3 regions of the Streptomyces sp. NPDC001401 genome follow, and region 2 is predicted to be linked to each of the others. Evidence: predicted binding sites of a transcription regulator. Region 2 holds the regulator's gene; each other region holds the start of a gene.

Region 1 (6,090 bases), on a different contig from region 2:
CGGACATCCGGCCCAGCGCCTGCCCGTCCTGGTGCCGGTGCTTGCGCACCCCGACGTCCACCTGGGCGAGCGCGTCGAGGCCCACCAGATGCAGGGCGTCGACCAGCATGCCCAGCTCCACGCCGTACCCGACCGGGAAGGGCAGCTGTTCCAGCAGGCTGCGCCGGGCCGCGTACTCGCCGCCGAGCGGCTGCACGAAGCCGGCCAGCTGCGGCCAGTGCATGTTCAGCAGCGGGCGGGCCATCAGCTCGGTGACCCGGCCGCCCTGACCTGCAGCGCCGCCCAGCGGGCGGTCGTACATGCCCTTGACCAGGTCGATCCCCGGGTCGGTGAGCAGCGGGCCCACGATCCCCGAGACGAAGTCCGACGAGAACTCCTTCAGGTCGGCGTCGATGAAGCAGACAATGTCCCCGCTGGTGACGAGGAGCGAGCGCCACAGCACCTCGCCCTTGCCGGGGACGGTCGGGATGCGCGGCAGGATGTCGTCACGGTGGACGACCCTGGCCCCGGCCGCCGCGGCGACCTCGGACGTGCGGTCGGTGGACCCGGAGTCGACGACGACGATCTCGTCGACGAGCGGGACCTGCTGCATGAGGTCATGACGGATGATCGCGACAATGTCGCCGACCGTCTCCTCCTCGTTGAGCGCGGGCAGCACGACACTGACCGACTGTCCCGTGCGCTGCTTGGCAGCGAGGATCTTGTGGAGAGGGCGATCGGTCAGGGACCAGGAGCGGGTGCTCAGCCAGCGCTCGACTTCTTCCAGCACGTAGGCGGCTCCTCACTTTTGTCTCGCGGTTCGGACGACTCTCTCAACTGTCCTGGCCTTCGGTTACAGTCTTGAACAACGACGATGACCATCGCATGTCCGAGGTCGTCGGAGGGACAACCGAATACCGCTCATCCAGAGGGGCAGAGGGATACGGCCCGATGAAGCCCCGGCAACCCTCCAGTCGGTTCTCGTAGATCAGTGTTGATCATCCAGCGAGGCTCCCGGCTAGGGAAGGTGCCAAATCCGTCTCACGGCGAGATGCGTCGTGAGGAAGATGAGGAGAAAGGGCCTCGCCTCACATGGCTGCGCAGACTGTTGCAAGCACCACGAACTCCGTGAACACCGTCGATCTGGGTCCCGCCGCGGCTCTTTCCTGCCGCGAGTGCGGTCACCGGGTACCCCTTGGTCCGGTTTTCGCGTGCGAGGAGTGTTTCGGCCCGCTCGAGATCGCCTACGACTTCTCGGCCTACGACGCCGAGGAGCTCCGCAAGCAGATCGAGGCGGGTCCCGCGAACATCTGGCGTTACGCGCCCCTGCTGCCCGTCCCGGCGGACGTGGCCGACAAGCCCAACATCAACCCCGGCTGGACCAAGCTCGTCAAGGCCGACAACCTGGCGCGTGAGCTCGGCGTCGACGCCGGCAAGCTGTTCGTCAAGGACGACTCGGGCAACCCGACGCACTCCTTCAAGGACCGCGTGGTCGCCCAGGCCATCGAGGCCGCCCGCGCCTTCGACTTCACCACCCTGTCCTGCTCGTCCACCGGCAACCTCGCCGGTGCGGTGGGGGCCGCGGCGGCCCGCGCCGGGTTCCGTTCCTGCGTGTTCATCCCGCACGACCTGGAGCAGGGCAAGGTCGTCATGGCTGCCGTCTACGGCGGCGAGCTCGTCGGTATCGACGGCAACTACGACGACGTGAACCGCTTCTGCTCCGAGCTGATCGGCGACCCGGCCGGCGAGGGCTGGGGCTTCGTCAACGTCAACCTGCGGCCGTACTACGCGGAGGGCTCCAAGACCCTGGCGTACGAGATCTGCGAGCAGCTCGGCTGGCAGCTGCCGGACCAGCTGGTCGTGCCGATCGCCTCCGGCTCGCAGCTCACGAAGATCGACAAGGGTCTCCAGGAGCTGATCAAGCTTGGCCTCGTCGAGGACAAGCCGTACAAGATCTTCGGGGCGCAGGCCGAGGGGTGCAGCCCCGTTTCCGTCGCGTACAAGGCGGGGCACGACGTCGTACGGCCCCAGAAGCCGAACACCATCGCCAAGTCGCTGGCCATCGGCAACCCGGCGGATGGTCCTTACGTTCTCGACATTGCCCGTCGCACCGGGGGTGCGGTGGAGGACGTGAACGACGAGCAGGTGGTGGACGCCATCAAGCTGCTCGCCCGCACGGAGGGAATCTTCGCGGAGACCGCCGGGGGCGTGACCCTCGGTGTGACGAAGAAGCTGATCGAGAACGGGCTGCTGGACCCGAGCCTCACCACGGTCGTGCTCAACACCGGTGACGGGCTCAAGACGCTGGATGCGGTGGCGGGTACGGGTCTTACTGCGACGATCCGTCCCAGCCTCGAATCGTTCCGTGAGGCCGGGCTCGGCTAAGAGGTAGTTGTTCGGCCGCGGGCCGGTGGGGGCTGGTCGCGCCCACGCGGCGGCAGCCGCAAATCCAACACAGCCCCGCGCCCCTTAAAAAACCCTGACCGGAGGCACATTGTGAGCGTCAACGTCCGCATCCCCACCATCCTGCGCACCTACACCGGCGGGCAGGCCGAGGTCGCCGCCGAAGGTGCGACCCTCGGCGAGGTCATCGCCGATCTGGAGAAGAACCACACGGGTATCGCCGCCCGCGTTCTTGACGACCAGGGCAAGCTTCGCCGTTTCGTCAACGTGTACGTGAACGACGACGACGTGCGGTTCGAGCAGGGGCTGGAGACGGCGACTCCGGACGGTGCCGGCGTCTCGATCATCCCGGCCGTCGCCGGAGGCTGACCGAAACAGGTCGGACGACCGATTATTACCGTCGGTAACGCCGGTTACCAAGAGTTCACCGAATTGCCCCCTCCGTGAGAGAAGCGGAGGGGGCAATTCTGCATGGTTGAGCACGGTACAGTTGGGGAACCTGCTCCACTCCGCATGCCGGATGCATATGAGTTCTCTCTTCTCAGGCAGCGAGAAGTAGCCAAAGTGTGCAGGTTTTTTGCGTCTTATGCTCCTTTTATGGGGCCCGACTTGCCCTGAATTCAGGCGAATTCTCCGTAAATTCCCGACCAGTCGTGCCCGGAATTCTCGTCCGATTGACCTGTTGCAGACGGCAGTTGGACAGATACATTCAGCCGCGGTCGACGCGTTCCGGCGCACGCCCCCAACCGTGGGGGGTGAGGTCTGACCCGGATCCGCGAAGTGTGGATCTGTGCAAGGGCCAGTAATAGGGGAGTTAGGCATGGCTCAGGGCACCGTCAAGTGGTTCAACGCGGAGAAGGGGTACGGCTTCATCGCGGTCGACGGTGGTGCGGATGTTTTCGTCCACTACAGTGCGATTCAGATGGACGGCTACCGCACCCTGGAAGAGGGTCAGCGGGTCGATTTCGAGATCTCGCAGGGCCAGAAGGGGCCGCAGGCGGACATGGTCCGACTGGCGACCAGCTGAAGCACGCGCCGGGTTAACTGCAGCGACGTTCTTCTGTTCTTGATCGAAGGGCTCGTACCTCCTGGGTACGGGCCCTTCGGCATGCTCGAGCCGGGGTCGGGTGTGCGGGCCCAGCCTCCGAGAGGCGCTTGCACTCGCAGGGGGCGAGTGCTAATCATTGGCGTTAGCACTCTGAAGGTGAGAGTGACAACGAAGGACCGGGTCGGTGAGGCCCGCAGGCCGGGTGGGGAAGGAACCTGCAAGGCATGCGAGCCGTCCGTCGCGGGCGCGGGCGCGGTCCGAAGGAATCACCCCCAGTCCTGGAGGGACCACTTCACATGGCCAAGATCATCGCGTTCGACGAGGAGGCGCGGCGCGGCCTCGAGCGCGGCATGAACCAGCTCGCGGACGCCGTGAAGGTGACGCTCGGCCCCAAGGGCCGCAACGTCGTCCTCGAGAAGAAGTGGGGCGCCCCCACGATCACCAACGATGGTGTCTCCATCGCCAAGGAGATCGAGCTCGAGGACCCGTTCGAGAAGATCGGCGCCGAGCTGGTCAAGGAAGTCGCCAAGAAGACGGACGACGTCGCCGGTGACGGTACGACCACCGCGACCGTTCTCGCCCAGGCCCTCGTCAAGGAAGGCCTGCGCAACGTAGCCGCCGGCGCCAACCCGATGGCCCTCAAGCGCGGTATCGAGAAGGCCGTCGAGGCCGTCTCCGGTGCCCTGCTCGAGCAGGCCAAGGACGTGGAGACCAAGGAGCAGATCGCTTCGACGGCCTCCATCTCCGCCGCCGACACCCAGATCGGCGAGCTCATCGCCGAGGCGATGGACAAGGTCGGCAAGGAAGGCGTCATCACCGTCGAGGAGTCCCAGACCTTCGGTCTGGAGCTCGAGCTCACCGAGGGTATGCGCTTCGACAAGGGCTACATCTCGGCGTACTTCGCCACCGACATGGAGCGGATGGAGGCGTCGCTCGACGACCCGTACATCCTGATCGCCAACTCCAAGATCGGCTCCGTCAAGGACCTGCTCCCGCTCCTGGAGAAGGTCATGCAGTCGGGCAAGCCGCTGCTGATCATCGCCGAGGATGTCGAGGGCGAGGCCCTGTCGACCCTGGTCGTCAACAAGATCCGCGGCACCTTCAAGTCCGTCGCCGTCAAGGCCCCGGGCTTCGGCGACCGCCGCAAGGCGATGCTGAACGACATCGCCATCCTCACCGGTGGCGAGGTCATCTCCGAGGAGGTCGGTCTCAAGCTCGAGAACACCTCCCTGGACCTTCTGGGCAAGGCCCGCAAGGTCGTCATCACCAAGGACGAGACCACCATCGTCGACGGTGCCGGCTCCTCCGAGCAGGTCCAGGGCCGGGTCAACCAGATCCGCGCCGAGATCGAGAACAGCGACTCGGACTACGACCGCGAGAAGCTGCAGGAGCGCCTGGCGAAGCTCGCCGGCGGTGTCGCGGTCATCAAGGCCGGTGCCGCCACCGAGGTGGAGCTCAAGGAGCGCAAGCACCGCATCGAGGACGCCGTGCGCAACGCCAAGGCGGCCGTCGAGGAGGGCATCGTCGCCGGTGGTGGCGTCGCGCTCATCCAGGCCTCCAGCGTCTTCGAGAAGCTGGACCTCGAGGGTGACGAGGCGACCGGCGCCAACGCCGTGCGCATCGCGCTCGAGGCCCCGCTGAAGCAGATCGCCGTCAACGCCGGCCTCGAGGGTGGCGTCGTGGTGGAGAAGGTCCGCAACCTCACCCCGGGTCACGGCCTCAACGCCGCGACCGGCGAGTACGTCGACCTGGTCAAGGAAGGCATCATCGACCCGGCGAAGGTCACGCGCTCTGCCCTGCAGAACGCCGCCTCCATCGCCGCGCTCTTCCTCACCACCGAGGCCGTCATCGCCGACAAGCCGGAGAAGGCCGCCGCGCCTGCCGGTGGCGGTATGCCGGGCGGTGACATGGACTTCTGAGCCTGATACGAGGCTCGGACCCGGTCCGTCAGTACCGAGGGCGGCACTCCCTGGAGACAGGGGGTGCCGCCCTCGGGCGTGTTCCGGGTCACGTACGGACTTCGTGCGGCCCGGAATGTGGGGCAGCGCATAGGCGATTGCTTAAGTGGGTGCAACAATGCGTGTGCACATACCAGCTGGTTAACACTTTCAGCACCGTCCTTTGCGAGGAGTCTCCCAGGTGACCGTCACCACGCCCGCCTCCCGAGCGGCCCAGATCCTGTCCCGCCCGATCAGTCTGGGCGGTCTCACCGTCCCGAACCGGATCGTGATGGCCCCGATGACCCGCATGTTCTCCCCGGGTGGCATCCCCGGCGAGGACGTGCGCTCCTACTACGCGCGCCGCGCCGCCGCCGGCGTCGGGCTCATCGTCACCGAGGGCACGTACGTCGGCCACGACTCGGCCGGCAACAGCGACCGCGTACCGCGCTTCCACGGCGAGGAGCAGCTCGCGGGCTGGGCCAAGGTCGCCGAGGACGTGCACGCGGCCGGCGGCAAGATCGTCCCGCAGCTGTGGCACATCGGCATGGTGCGCGAGCAGGGGCAGGCGCCGTACGCCGACGCCCCCGCCGTCGGCCCCTCCGGCCTGGTGACCGCGGGCGCCGAGCCGACCGGCAAGGCGATGACCCAGCAGGACGTGGACGACGTCATCGGCGCGTTCGCCGAGGCCGCTGCCGCCGCCGAGCGCATCGGCTTCGACGG
Region 2 (6,090 bases):
CGCCACTTGGCGAGGGCCTTCAGCCCCCTCTCGCCCTTCCACTGGGTGATGCAGCGGGCCGCCGACCACGGCACGACGGCGTCCACGCCGGTCTCGGTCATCGTCTCGACCGCCAGCTCGCCGCGGTCGCCCTTGGGCAGGGCCTGGACGACGGTGATACGGGGGCTGGGCTCGGGCTCGACCGGGAACTCGAAGGGTTCCACGACCAGATGGTCCTTCCCCGACGCACTGAGCACGACGCCGGCCGCGCCCCGGCCCAGTCCGTCCGTCAGCACCACGGCCTCGCCGGGCTGCAGCCGCCGTACGGAGACGGCGTGCCGTCCCTCGGGGCCGTCCAGCTCGATGATCGCCCCCGGGCCCACGCCCTCCAGGGAGTCGACGACGAACACCGGCGCGGTCATCGGAGGTCCCCCTTGCCCGACAACGCTGTCTTGGCGAGGTCGAGTTCGGCGGCGAGGACCTCCACCAGCTGCCCGGCCGGGAGTTCGCGGGCCATGCGGTGCCCCTGGCCCGCCCACAGCGCCATGCCCTGCGCGTCGCCGGACGCGGCGGCCTTCTTGCGCAGCGGCGAGGTGAGGTGGTGGACCTCCGGGTAGGCGGCGGGGGCGTACGGGCCGTGCTCGCGCAGGAAGCGGTTGACCAGGCCGCGGGCCGGGCGGCCGGAGAACGCGCGCGTCAGCTCCGTCCGTACGAACAGCGGGTTGGTGAGCGCCTGTTTGTGGACGGCGTTCGCGCCGGACTCCGGTGTGGCGAGGAACGCCGTGCCGAGCTGGGCCGCGCTCGCGCCCGCCGCCAGCGCCGCGGCGATCTGGCCGCCGCGCATGATGCCGCCGGCGGCGACGATCGGGATGCTCACGGTCTCGCGGATCTGGGCGATGAGCGAGAGCAGCCCGATGCCGGTGCCGTCCGTCTCCGGGTTGTCCCGGTGCGTGCCCTGGTGGCCGCCGGCCTCCACACCCTGCGCGATCACCGCGTCGGCGCCTCCCCGCTCCACGGCGAGGGCCTCTTCGGGGGTGGTCGCGGTGACCAGTGTGAAGGTGCCGGCCCGGCGGAGGGAGTCGAGGATCTCGCGGCTCGGGACACCGAAGTGGAAGGAGACCACCGGCACGGGGTTGTCGAGCAGTACGGCGAGCTTGGAGTCATAGGCGTCGTCGCGGCCGCTGTCCGGATCGCCCAGCTCGGTCTCGTACCAGGCGGCCTCACCGGCCAGCTGGTGGGCGTAGATCTCGACGGCGCCCCGGTCCCCGTACTCCGGCTGCGGCATGAAGAGGTTCACACCGAAGGGACGGCTGGTGAGACTCCGCAGCTGCTTGATCTCCTGGTACATGCCGTCGGCCGTCTTGTACCCGGCGGCGAGGAACCCGAGCCCGCCGGCCTCGCACACGGCGGCGGCCAGATGCGGCACGGAGACACCGCCCGCCATGGGGGCCTGCACGATCGGATGAGGGAAGAGATCGGTCAGCGCGGAGGACATGACGGCATGTTGTCACGTCCTCCGAACAAGTCCGAATCCGGCCGTCCGCGGGCATAGACCTACGGCACCTCTTGCCGCCGGTCAGTGCACTTCAGCCCGTCCGGCGTTTGAGGACGAGCCCCTTAAGGGCCGACGGGAGTCTGGGGGCGGAGCCCCCAGCACCACCTCAGCGCCCGTTGAACGCGTCCTTCAACCGCGAGAAAAGGCCCTGCTGCCCAGGCTGGAACTGCCCCTGCGGCCGCTCCTCACCCCGCAGCTTGGCCAGCTCGCGCAGCAGCCGCTCCTGCTCGGGATCCAGCTTCGTCGGGGTCTGGACCTCGACGTGGACGATCAGGTCGCCGCGGCCGCCGCCGCGCAGGTGCGTGACGCCCCGGCCGTGCAGCGGGATCGACTGGCCGGACTGGGTGCCGGGCCGGATGTCGACCTCCTCCATGCCGTCCAGCGTCTCCAGCGGCACCTTGGTGCCGAGGGACGCGGCCGTCATCGGGATGGTGACCGTGCAGTGCAGGTCGTCGCCGCGCCGCTGGAAGGTGGAGTGCGGCAGCTCGTGGATCTCGACGTACAGGTCACCGGCGGGACCGCCGCCGGGGCCGACCTCGCCCTCGCCCGCGAGCTGGATGCGGGTGCCGTTGTCGACACCGGCCGGGATCTTGACCGTGAGGGTACGGCGGGACCGGACGCGACCGTCACCGGCGCACTCCGGGCACGGCGTCGGAACGACCGTGCCGAAGCCCTGGCACTGCGGGCAGGGACGCGAGGTCATGACCTGGCCCAGGAAGGACCGCGTCACCTGCGACACCTCACCGCGGCCGCGGCACATGTCACACGTCTGGGCGGAGGTGCCCGGCGCCGCGCCTTCCCCGTTACAGGTGGAGCAGACGATCGCCGTGTCGACCTGGATGTCCTTCGTCGTACCGAAGGCCGCCTCGTCGAGCTCGATCTCCAGCCGGATCATCGCGTCCTGGCCCCGGCGCGTACGCGACCGGGGGCCCCGCTGCGACGCCGTACCGAAGAACGCGTCCATGATGTCCGAGAAGTTCCCGAAGCCACCCGCGCCGAAGCCGCCCGCGCCCGCGCCGCCCGCCTGCGAGAGGGGGTCGCCGCCGAGGTCGTAGACCTGCTTCTTCTGCGGGTCGGAGAGCACCTCGTAAGCGGCGTTGATCTCCTTGAACCGCTCCTGGGTCTTCGGATCCGGGTTGACGTCCGGGTGCAGCTCGCGCGCGAGCCGCCGGAAGGCCTTCTTGATCTCTTCCTGCGACGCGTCGCGGCGCACGCCGAGAACGGCGTAGTAGTCCGTGGCCACTTACGACTCCGCCAGGATCTGTCCGACGTACCGTGCCACTGCGCGTACCGCTCCCATCGTTCCCGGGTAATCCATGCGGGTCGGTCCGACCACGCCGAGCTTGGCGACTGCCTCGCCGCCCGAACCGTAGCCGACCGACACCACCGAAGTGGAGTTGAGTCCCTCATAGGCGTTCTCGTGCCCGATGCGCACCGTCATGCCCGAATCCCCCGCCTCGCCAAGCAACTTGAGGAGCACGACCTGCTCCTCCAGCGCCTCCAGGACGGGGCGGATGGTGAGGGGGAAGTCATGTCCGAAGCGGGTCAGATTGGCGGTGCCGCCGATCATCAGCCGCTCCTCGTTCTCCTCGACCAGTGTCTCCAGAAGAGTGGAGAGCACTGTCGAGACCGTACCCCGGTCCTCGACGTCGAAGCCTTCGGGCAGGTCTTCCACGAGCCGGGGGACGTCCGCGAAGCGGCGCCCCGCGACCCGGCTGTTGAGCCGCGCCCGCAGATCCGCGAGGGAGGCCTCGCCGAACGGCGCCGGGCAGTCGACCATGCGCTGCTCGACCCGGCCGGTGTCGGTGATCAGCACGAGCATCACGCGCGCGGGCGCGAGCGAGAGCAGCTCCACATGCCGGACGGTGGACCGGGTCAGCGACGGGTACTGGACGACCGCCACCTGCCGCGTGAGCTGGGCCAGCAGCCGAACCGTCCGCGCCACCACATCGTCGAGATCCACGGCGCCGTCGAGGAAGTTCTGGATCGCGCGCCGCTCGGGCGCGGACATCGGCTTGACGCCCGCGAGCTTGTCGACGAACAGCCGGTAGCCCTTGTCGGTGGGGATCCGCCCGGCGCTGGTGTGCGGCTGGGCGATGAACCCCTCGTCCTCCAGGGCCGCCATGTCGTTGCGCACCGTCGCCGGGGACACCCCGAGGTTGTGCCGCTCGGTCAGGGCCTTCGACCCCACCGGCTCCTCGGTGCCGACATAGTCCTGGACGATGGCGCGCAGCACCTGAAGCCGTCGTTCGCTCAGCATCGCGCACACCTCCAGCGATCGTCCCCTAGGCGCTTCGCCTGGCACTCTGTCCGTCCGAGTGCCAACCATTACCGGCCAGTGTACGGCGGTGGGGTACACCCGGGGCAAGGTCGGCCCCTGTTGAACGGGGCGTACCGCTAGCGTCGCCGTATGACGGTGACTTGGGAAGAGCTGGGGTGGGAGCGGCTGGCGGCCGGCGTCGGCCGGTGCCGGCTGCCCGGCTGGGACTGCACGGTGGGGCTGGTCGTCGGGGAGGGCACGGCGCTCTTGATCGACGCGGGGTCGAGCCTCGCGGAGGGCGCACGGTTGCGTGCGCAGGTACAAGAGCTCGCCGGTCACCGTGTGACTCATCTCGCGCTCACGCATCCCCATTTCGACCATGTCTTCGGGGCGGCGGCGTTCGCGGGCGCGGAGGTCTACGGCGCGGTGGGCATGGACACGGTGTTCGACGCCCGGCACGCGCGCGAGGAGCTGCGCACGGACGCGGTGGGCAACGGGCTGGACGCGCGCGTGGCGGAGGAGGCGGTGGACGCGCTGGTCGCGCCCCGGCATCACGTCTCGGGCGAGTGGACGCTCGACCTGGGCGGCGGCCGCCAGGTGCTGCTGGCGAACGTGGGCCCCGGCCACACGGCCCACGACCTCGTCGTCCTGGTCCCCGGCGCCCCGGAGGTGGTGTTCTGCGGCGACCTGGTGGAGGAGTCCGGCGAACCGCAGGCCGGGCCGGACGCCGTGCCGTCGCACTGGCCGGCCGCCCTCGACCGGCTCCTCGACCTGGGCGGCGAGGACGCACTGTACGTGCCCGGTCACGGAGCGGTGGTGGATGCGGAGTTCGTGCGGGCGCAGCGTGAGGAGCTGGCGGCGCGTTTCGGCGTGTCGTGACCACTGCCCGGCCGCTTCTCCTATCGTCACTCGAATGCGCCAGTACTCCGCCGACCTGACCCCGCCGTGGAAGAAGCCCAAGCCCGTCCCCGAGGTCCCGGCGGAGCCCGGTCTGGTGGTCGAGGAACCCGGCACCGGTTTCTGCGGCGCGGTGATCCGCTGCGAGGCGGGCACGGTGACCCTGGAGGACCGCTTCGGCAAGCACCGGGTGTTTCCGATGGAGCCGCGGGGGTTCCTGCTGGAGGGCCGGGTGGTGACGCTCGTCCGCCCGTCCTCGTCGGCCCCGGTCCGTCCCACCCGCACGGCATCCGGTTCGGTGGCCGTCCCGGGCGCACGCGCGCGCGTGGCTCGCGCCGGGCGGATCTATGTCGAGGGGCGGCACGACGCGGAGCTCGTCGAGCGGGTGTGGGGCGACGACCTGCGCATCGAGGGCGTGGTCGTGGAGTACCTGGAGGGCGTGGACGACCTGCCGGCGATCGTGGCGGAGTTCGCTCCGGGGCCGGATGCGCGGCTGGGGGTCCTGGTGGACCACCTGGTGCCGGGTTCGAAGGAGTGGCGGATCGCGCAGGCGGTGACGAGCGAGCACGCGCTGGTGGTGGGCCACCCGTACATCGACATCTGGGAGGCGGTGAAGCCGTCGTCGCTGGGGATCGCCGGGTGGCCGCGGGTGCCGCGCGGGCAGGACTGGAAGACGGGGGTTTGCCGGGCGCTGGGGTGGCCGGAGAACACGGGGGCGGCTTGGCAGGGGATTCTGTCGCGGGTGCGGTCCTACAAGGATCTGGAGCCGGAACTGCTGGGGCGGGTGGAGGAGTTGATCGACTTCGTCACGGCGCCGGGTCACACCTGAACTTGCCGGTGTCGATGCTCATGTCGAGCACAGGCAGGAGGAGCGTCTCCCCGTACCTCCAGTTGCGCCGACAGCGATAGTCGGCGCGCTCGCCGCTGCCGTACGGCTCGGTGAGCACGAGGCATTCAGCCGCTGCCGGATCGACGGTCAGGTACACCGGTACACCTGCCCCGGCGTAGATCGACCGCTTGGTCACGTAGTCGCGGTGCGCGCTGGTCCTGGACACGACCTCGACCAGCATGGTGACCGCCTCGACCGGTACGAGGCGGCCGGAGTCCGGCCCGGCACCCCGTTCGAGCACCACGATGTCCGGGACGGGCTCACTCGTTTCCCGGTGCATCTCGACGTGCTGGCGCTGCAGCCGCTGCCAACGGCTCCGCGGAATACCGTCCTGGACGTCCGCCACCGTGCAGTTGTGCACCAGGTCCGGGGACCTCGTCATCACGATGTCGCCTCGCAAGAGCTCGGCCCTGATGCCCTCGGGGACGTCAAGCGTGCCGAAGAACTCGATTACCTGCCGGTCGTTCATGCCGGCACCCTAGGAACGGGGCACGGCCACGCGAGGGCCCG
Region 3 (6,090 bases), on a different contig from region 2:
TTGGGCCATGACAACGGCTCTGATTACGGGATCGACCGCGGGCATCGGCGCCGCGTTCGCGCGGCGGCTGGCGGCCGACGGGCACAACCTGGTGCTTGTCGCCCGCGACACCAAGCGGTTGCAGGAACAGGCGACCGAACTGCACGACCGGCACGGCATCGAGGCGGAGGTCCTCACCGCGGATCTCGCCACGGACGACGGCATCGAGACCGCGGCCGCGCGCCTGGCCGACCGCAAGAACCCGGTCGACCTACTGATCAACAACGCCGGTTTCGGCAACAAGGGCCGCTTCCTCGACGTATCGATGGCCGACGAGCTGACGATGCTCAAGGTGCACTGCGAGGCGGTGCTGCGCCTGACGGCGGCGGCGACCGAGGCGATGCGCGAGCGCGGCCGCGGCGGGGTCGTCAACGTCGCGTCCGTGGCCGCCTTCGTGCCGCGTGGTACGTACGGCGCCTCGAAGGCGTGGGTCGTGCAGTTCACGCAGGGGGCGGCGAAGGACCTGGCGGGCAGTGGGGTGCGGTTGATGGCGCTGTGCCCGGGGTTCGTGCGGACCGAGTTCCATCAGCGGGCCGGGATGGGGACGGACAACATCCCCGGGTGGATGTGGCTCGATGCCGACAAGCTGGTGGCGGCGGCGCTGTCGGATCTGGCGCGGGGGAAGTCGTTGTCCATTCCGGATGCGCGGTACAAGGCGCTGATGGGGATCGTGAAGGTGACGCCCCGGGGGCTGCTGGGCGGGATCACTTCGCGGACCGGGCGGAAGTACGGGCCGCAGTAGCCTCCCGGCGTCAGGGGGCGCCGCGGGGCCCCGGTGGGAGAATGGTGCTGTTCCAACGGGACCCCGGGGACCGGAGGCAAAACCATGACCTTCGTTCAGATCATCGACTGCAAGACCAGCCGGTTCGACGACATCAACCGGCTGATGGACACATGGGTCGAACAGACCAAGGGGAAGCGGACAGCGACGCACAGTGTGATCGGCAAGGACCGGTCGGACGCGTCGCACTTCATCGAGATCGTGGAGTTCCCGTCGTACGAGGAGGCCATGCGGAACTCCAACCTGCCCGAGACCGACAAGATCTTCCGCGAGATGGTGGCTCTCTGCGACGAGATGCCGACGTTCACCGACCTGGACGTCGTGCGCGACGAGCAGCTGAACGCGGACACCTCGCGGCGGTTCTTCCAGACGCTGGCCGCAAAGGGCGAGCTGGCTCCGCTCGACGACATGGTCGCCGAGAACTACCACGACCACGATCCCGCCAACGAGCAGGACACCATCGGCATGGACGCGCTGCGGCGCGAGGTCGAGATGTGGCGCGGGGCCTTCGACTTCACGTTCACCCTCGACGACCAGTTCGCCCAGGGCGACCGGGTGTGCAACCGGTGGACCTGGAACGGCACCCAGAAGGCCGAGTTCATGGGGATCCCGTCGACCGGGAAGCAGGTCACCATGACCGGTGCGACCATTCACCGGTTCGGCGAGCACGAGAAGATCGTCGAAGCATGGTGGCAGTACGACCGGCTGGGGCTGATGGCGCAACTGGGCGCGCTCGAAGGCCTGGAGCGGTAGGACGACGCGAAGGCCCGGCACCTCTGGGGTGCCGGGCCTTCGTACTGACCGGGTCAGTGGCTGACCGGGGTCAGTGACTGACCGATGTCAGTGGGCGTGGCCGTGGCCGTGGCCCGCGGCGGCCGGCTCTTCCTCTTCCTTCTTCTCGACGACCAGGGTCTCGGTCGTCAGCAGGAGGGAGGCGATGGAGGCGGCGTTCTCCAGGGCGGAGCGGGTGACCTTGACCGGGTCGATGACGCCGGCCTTGACCAGGTCGCCGTACTCGCCGGTGGCGGCGTTGAAGCCCTGGCCCTTCTCGAGCTCGGCGACCTTGGAGGTGATGACGTAGCCCTCCAGGCCGGCGTTCTCGGCGATCCAGCGCAGCGGCTCGACGACGGCCTTGCGGACGACCGCGACACCGGTGGCCTCGTCGCCGGTCTTGCCCAGACCGCCTTCCAGGACCTTCGCGGCGTGGACGAGCGCGGAGCCACCACCGGAGACGATGCCCTCCTCGACCGCGGCGCGGGTCGCGGAGATGGCGTCCTCCAGACGGTGCTTCTTCTCCTTCAGCTCCACCTCGGTGGCGGCGCCGACCTTGATCACGCACACGCCGCCGGCCAGCTTCGCGAGGCGCTCCTGGAGCTTCTCGCGGTCCCAGTCGGAGTCGGTGTTCTCGATCTCGGCCTTGATCTGGGCGACGCGGCCCACGACGTCCTCGTGGTTGCCGGCGCCGTCGACGATGGTCGTGTCGTCCTTGGTGATCGTCACTCGGCGGGCGGAGCCCAGCACGTCCAGACCGACCTGGTCGAGCTTGAGGCCGACCTCCTCGGAGATGACCGTGGCGCCGGTGAGGACCGCCATGTCCTGCAGCATCGCCTTGCGGCGGTCGCCGAAGCCGGGGGCCTTGACCGCGACCGCGTTGAAGGTGCCGCGGATCTTGTTCACGACCAGGGTCGACAGGGCCTCGCCCTCGACGTCCTCGGCGATGATCAGCAGCGGCTTGGAGGCACCCGCCTGGATGACCTTCTCGAGCAGCGGCAGCAGATCGGCGATCGAGCCGATCTTGCCCTGGTTGATCAGGATGTACGGGTCGTCGAGGACGGCCTCCATGCGCTCCTGGTCCGTCACGAAGTACGGGGACAGGTAGCCCTTGTCGAAGGCCATGCCCTCGGTGAAGTCCAGCTCCAGACCGAAGGTGTTGGACTCCTCGACGGTGATGACACCGTCCTTGCCGACCTTGTCCATCGCCTCGGCGATGAGCTCGCCGACCTGGGTGTCCTGGGCGGACAGGCCGGCCACGGCGGCGATGTCGGACTTCTCGTCGATCGGGCGGGCGGTCGCGAGGAGCTCCTCGGAGACCGCGGCCACGGCCGCGTCGATGCCCTTCTTCAGCAGCGCCGGGGAGGCACCCGCGGCGACGTTCTTCAGGCCCTCTCGGACCAGCGCCTGGGCGAGCACGGTGGCGGTGGTGGTGCCGTCACCAGCGATGTCGTTGGTCTTGGTCGCCACCTCCTTCACCAGCTGCGCACCGAGGTTCTCGTACGGGTCCTCGACCTCGACCTCACGGGCGATGGTGACGCCGTCGTTGGTGATGGTGGGCGCGCCGAACTTCTTGTCGATGACGACGTTGCGGCCCTTGGGGCCGATCGTCACCTTGACCGTGTCGGCCAGCTTGTTGACGCCGCGCTCGAGGGCGCGACGGGCGTCCTCGTCGAACTTCAGGATCTTCGCCATGACAGCGGGAGCCCTCTCGGAATCTGTGGGTGAAAAATGCACTGCGCCCCGGGCGCCCGGCTTCTTGTGTGGTCGCGGGGGCCAGGGGCGCAGCGTCGAGCAATGTGCTTCTCGAGGAAGCGAGGTGAATTACTTCTCGATGATCGCGAGCACGTCGCGAGCCGAGAGGACGAGGTACTCCTCGCCGTTGTACTTCACCTCGGTGCCGCCGTACTTGCTGTACAGCACGATGTCGCCGGTCTTGACGTCGAGCGGCAGGCGCTCGCCGTTCTCGAAGCGGCCCGGGCCCACGGCCAGGACGACGCCCTCCTGGGGCTTCTCCTTGGCGGTGTCCGGGATGACCAGGCCAGAGGCGGTGGTCTGCTCGGCGTCGAGCGGCTGGACCACGATGCGGTCCTCGAGCGGCTTGATGGCAACCTTGGAGCTGGTGGTCGTCACGATCCGACCTCCCCCTTCGGAGATCTCACGGGGTTAACTGTCTGAGGTGGCGACCAGGTGGATCCGTCGTCGCGGGTGCCGGACCTGCCCGTCGCGTAGTTGGCACTCTCCACTGGGGAGTGCCAGAGCCGAGACTATGACCGCGATTAGCACTCGGTCAAGCGGAGTGCCAATGCCTGCGGCGCGTCGGGGGGGTTCATCGGCCTGAAGGGCCTCGTCCTCGAACGCCGGACGGGCTGGTATTGCCGACCGGCGCTCGGAGGTCACCGTCAGAGATAGTCCTCCAGGCGTCCCACCGTCAGCCCCGCCTGCTGCACCCGTCGCAGCAGGCGTACCGTGCGCGCCCTGAGGGTCAGGCCCACGCCCTCGTCCGGGTCCACCGCCACGATGTCGCCGGGGCGCAGGCGGTGGATGCCGCGCAGGTACGTCAGCTCGCCGCCTCCCGTCATCGACGCGCGCCACAGGACCAGGGCCGAGATGCCGCAGTCGGCGGCCGCTCGGCGGGTGATGGTGTCGTAGGTGCCGTAGGGCGGGCGGAAGAGGCGGGGGCGGCTGCCGAAGCGGGATCCGAGTTTGTCCTGCTGGCCGCAGATCTCGGCGCGCTGGCCGGCGTACGGCAGGCCGCGCAGGGCGGGGTGGTCGAGGGTGTGGTTCTGGATGCTCGCGCCGACCGACCGCAGCCGGGCGAAGTGGCCGTACCCCGGCCCGACGACGCTGTCCGTGAGGAACATGCTGACGGGCAGCCGCAGTTCACGGACCAGGTCGACGAAGCGGGGATCCTTTTCGGCGCCGTCGTCGTAGGTCAGGAAGACGACCTTGTCGTGGGTACGGATGCGGGACACGACCGGGGGCAGGCCCGAGCGCGCCGTCCGGGCCCGCGCCGCACGAGGCGGCTTCGGGGCGGGGAGCAGCGGGGCGGCGAGGCCCCAGCGGCGGTACGGCCGCTGGGGTGTTCCGGCGGGCCCGTGCGGCTGTATGCCCTGGGCGGCCTTCTCGCCCAGCCGTTCGATGGGGTCGACGGACTGGGCGCAGCCGGTGAGGAGCGCGAACGCCAGCGCGGCGGCCGCCGGGCCCCGGAGCCTCACAGGTAGTCCTCCAGGCGGGCCACCGCGTATCCCTCGGCCGTGACCCTGTTCAGGAAGCGGCGCATGTCGTCGACCATGGTGCCGTTCCACTCGTCGCGGCCGCGGAAGTGGGTGAGCACGATGTCGCCGGGGTGCAGGTCCCGGTCGTCCTCGCGGTACTCCCAGTGGTCGACGAAGACCTCCTCGTCCCAGATGGGCGCGTACTTGATGCCGCAGGACTTGGCGGCGCGCAGGGTGTCCTGGTTGTAGTTGCCGAAGGGCGGGCGGAAGACGGTCGGGCGCTTGCCGAACTGCTTCCTCATGATCGCCTGCATGCCGCAGATCTCGTGCTTCTGCTCCCGGTACGACAGGCCCGGCAGGTAGGGGTGGGTGAGGGTGTGGTTGTTAAGGGTCACGCCCTCGGACTGCATCCTGCGGAAGTAGGCGTAGTCGTCCTTCACCAGGAAGTTGCTGAGGAAGGCGGTGTACGGGATCTTCAGGTCGCTCATCATCCGCAGGAACGCCCGGTCCTTCTCGGCGCCGTCGTCGATGGTCAGGAAGACGATCTTCTGTCTGGTGGGGATCGTCGTGAAGACGGGCGGAAGGCGCAGTTCCTCCTGGTCGTCCACCTCGAAGCCGCTGCGCGCCCTGATCTTCGGCTTCTTCACGGGTGGCGGCGGAGCCGACAGCGGGACCTTCGCCAGGTCCCAGCGCTGTGCCGCGGCAGCCCGGGCGGCGTACGCGGCGCCCAGCTTCGTGGCGTACGAGTCGAGGGCGCGGGCCGGGGGTGCCTGCAGGGGCTGCTGCCGGCCGGGCCCCGGGCGGGCCGGCGGACCGCCGAACTGTGCACATCCCGAGGCGATGGCCGCCACGGCGAGCACGGCGATTCCACCGCGGATCCACGGCACCCCATAGGCCCGAGTTTTGTCATTTTGTACGACTACTCGCATGGTGCCGGATCCTTCCAGGCCACCGCCCGGATCCCGGCCCGACACCGCGGCCGGAGGCGCACCATCCACCGACTGGCCCACAATGACCCGGTGAACGACCTCGCTGACCTCCTCACCCCCGAAGGCCGCGCCCTCCTCGACGAGGTGCGCGGCACGGCCCCCGCCGACGAGCTCGCCGTCGCCACCCGGCTGCGCCGCGAACACCCCGCCGAGCTGGTGTCGGCGGCGCTCGGGCAGGCGCGGCTGCGGCAGCGGGCGGCGGCCAAGTTCGGCTCCGAGGATGCGCAGCGGATGTTCTTCACGCCGAACGGGGTGGAGCAGTCGACACGGGCGAGCGTGGCGACGTATCGCG

Evidence for each region. Region 2 encodes HrcA, which represses chaperone genes, less so after heat shock. Its sites were predicted from a motif close to TTNGCACTCNGNNNNNCNGAGTGCNAA; they were not measured.
Region 1: the regulator HrcA is predicted to act here: its motif matches at 3,573-3,599, upstream of groL (chaperonin GroEL).
Region 3: the regulator HrcA is predicted to act here: its motif matches at 3,871-3,897, upstream of groES (co-chaperone GroES).

What each region holds. Positions count from the first base shown of each region.
Region 1 covers NZ_JBIAWI010000005.1:559,759-565,848, reverse strand. The annotation lists gene ACFY10_RS21025 (glucosyl-3-phosphoglycerate synthase) at 1-769, opposite strand, end outside; SAM riboswitch class I at 898-1,053, shown strand; gene thrC (threonine synthase) at 1,072-2,364, shown strand; gene ACFY10_RS21015 (ubiquitin-like small modifier protein 1) at 2,476-2,751, shown strand; gene ACFY10_RS21010 (cold-shock protein) at 3,203-3,409, shown strand; gene groL (chaperonin GroEL) at 3,727-5,349, shown strand; gene ACFY10_RS21000 (NADH:flavin oxidoreductase) at 5,570-6,090, shown strand, end outside.
Region 2 covers NZ_JBIAWI010000001.1:1,031,885-1,037,974, forward strand. The annotation lists gene ACFY10_RS04800 (16S rRNA (uracil(1498)-N(3))-methyltransferase) at 1-401, opposite strand, end outside; gene ACFY10_RS04805 (nitronate monooxygenase) at 398-1,474, opposite strand; gene dnaJ (molecular chaperone DnaJ) at 1,641-2,777, opposite strand; gene hrcA (heat-inducible transcriptional repressor HrcA) at 2,778-3,794, opposite strand; gene ACFY10_RS04820 (MBL fold metallo-hydrolase) at 3,945-4,673, shown strand; gene ACFY10_RS04825 (DUF3097 domain-containing protein) at 4,708-5,520, shown strand; gene ACFY10_RS04830 (Uma2 family endonuclease) at 5,498-6,049, opposite strand.
Region 3 covers NZ_JBIAWI010000004.1:661,018-667,107, forward strand. The annotation lists gene ACFY10_RS18245 (SDR family NAD(P)-dependent oxidoreductase) at 8-781, shown strand; gene ACFY10_RS18250 (ester cyclase) at 866-1,573, shown strand; gene groL (chaperonin GroEL) at 1,661-3,286, opposite strand; gene groES (co-chaperone GroES) at 3,416-3,724, opposite strand; gene ACFY10_RS18265 (polysaccharide deacetylase family protein) at 3,994-4,809, opposite strand; gene ACFY10_RS18270 (polysaccharide deacetylase family protein) at 4,806-5,738, opposite strand; gene ACFY10_RS18275 (methyltransferase domain-containing protein) at 5,769-6,090, shown strand, end outside.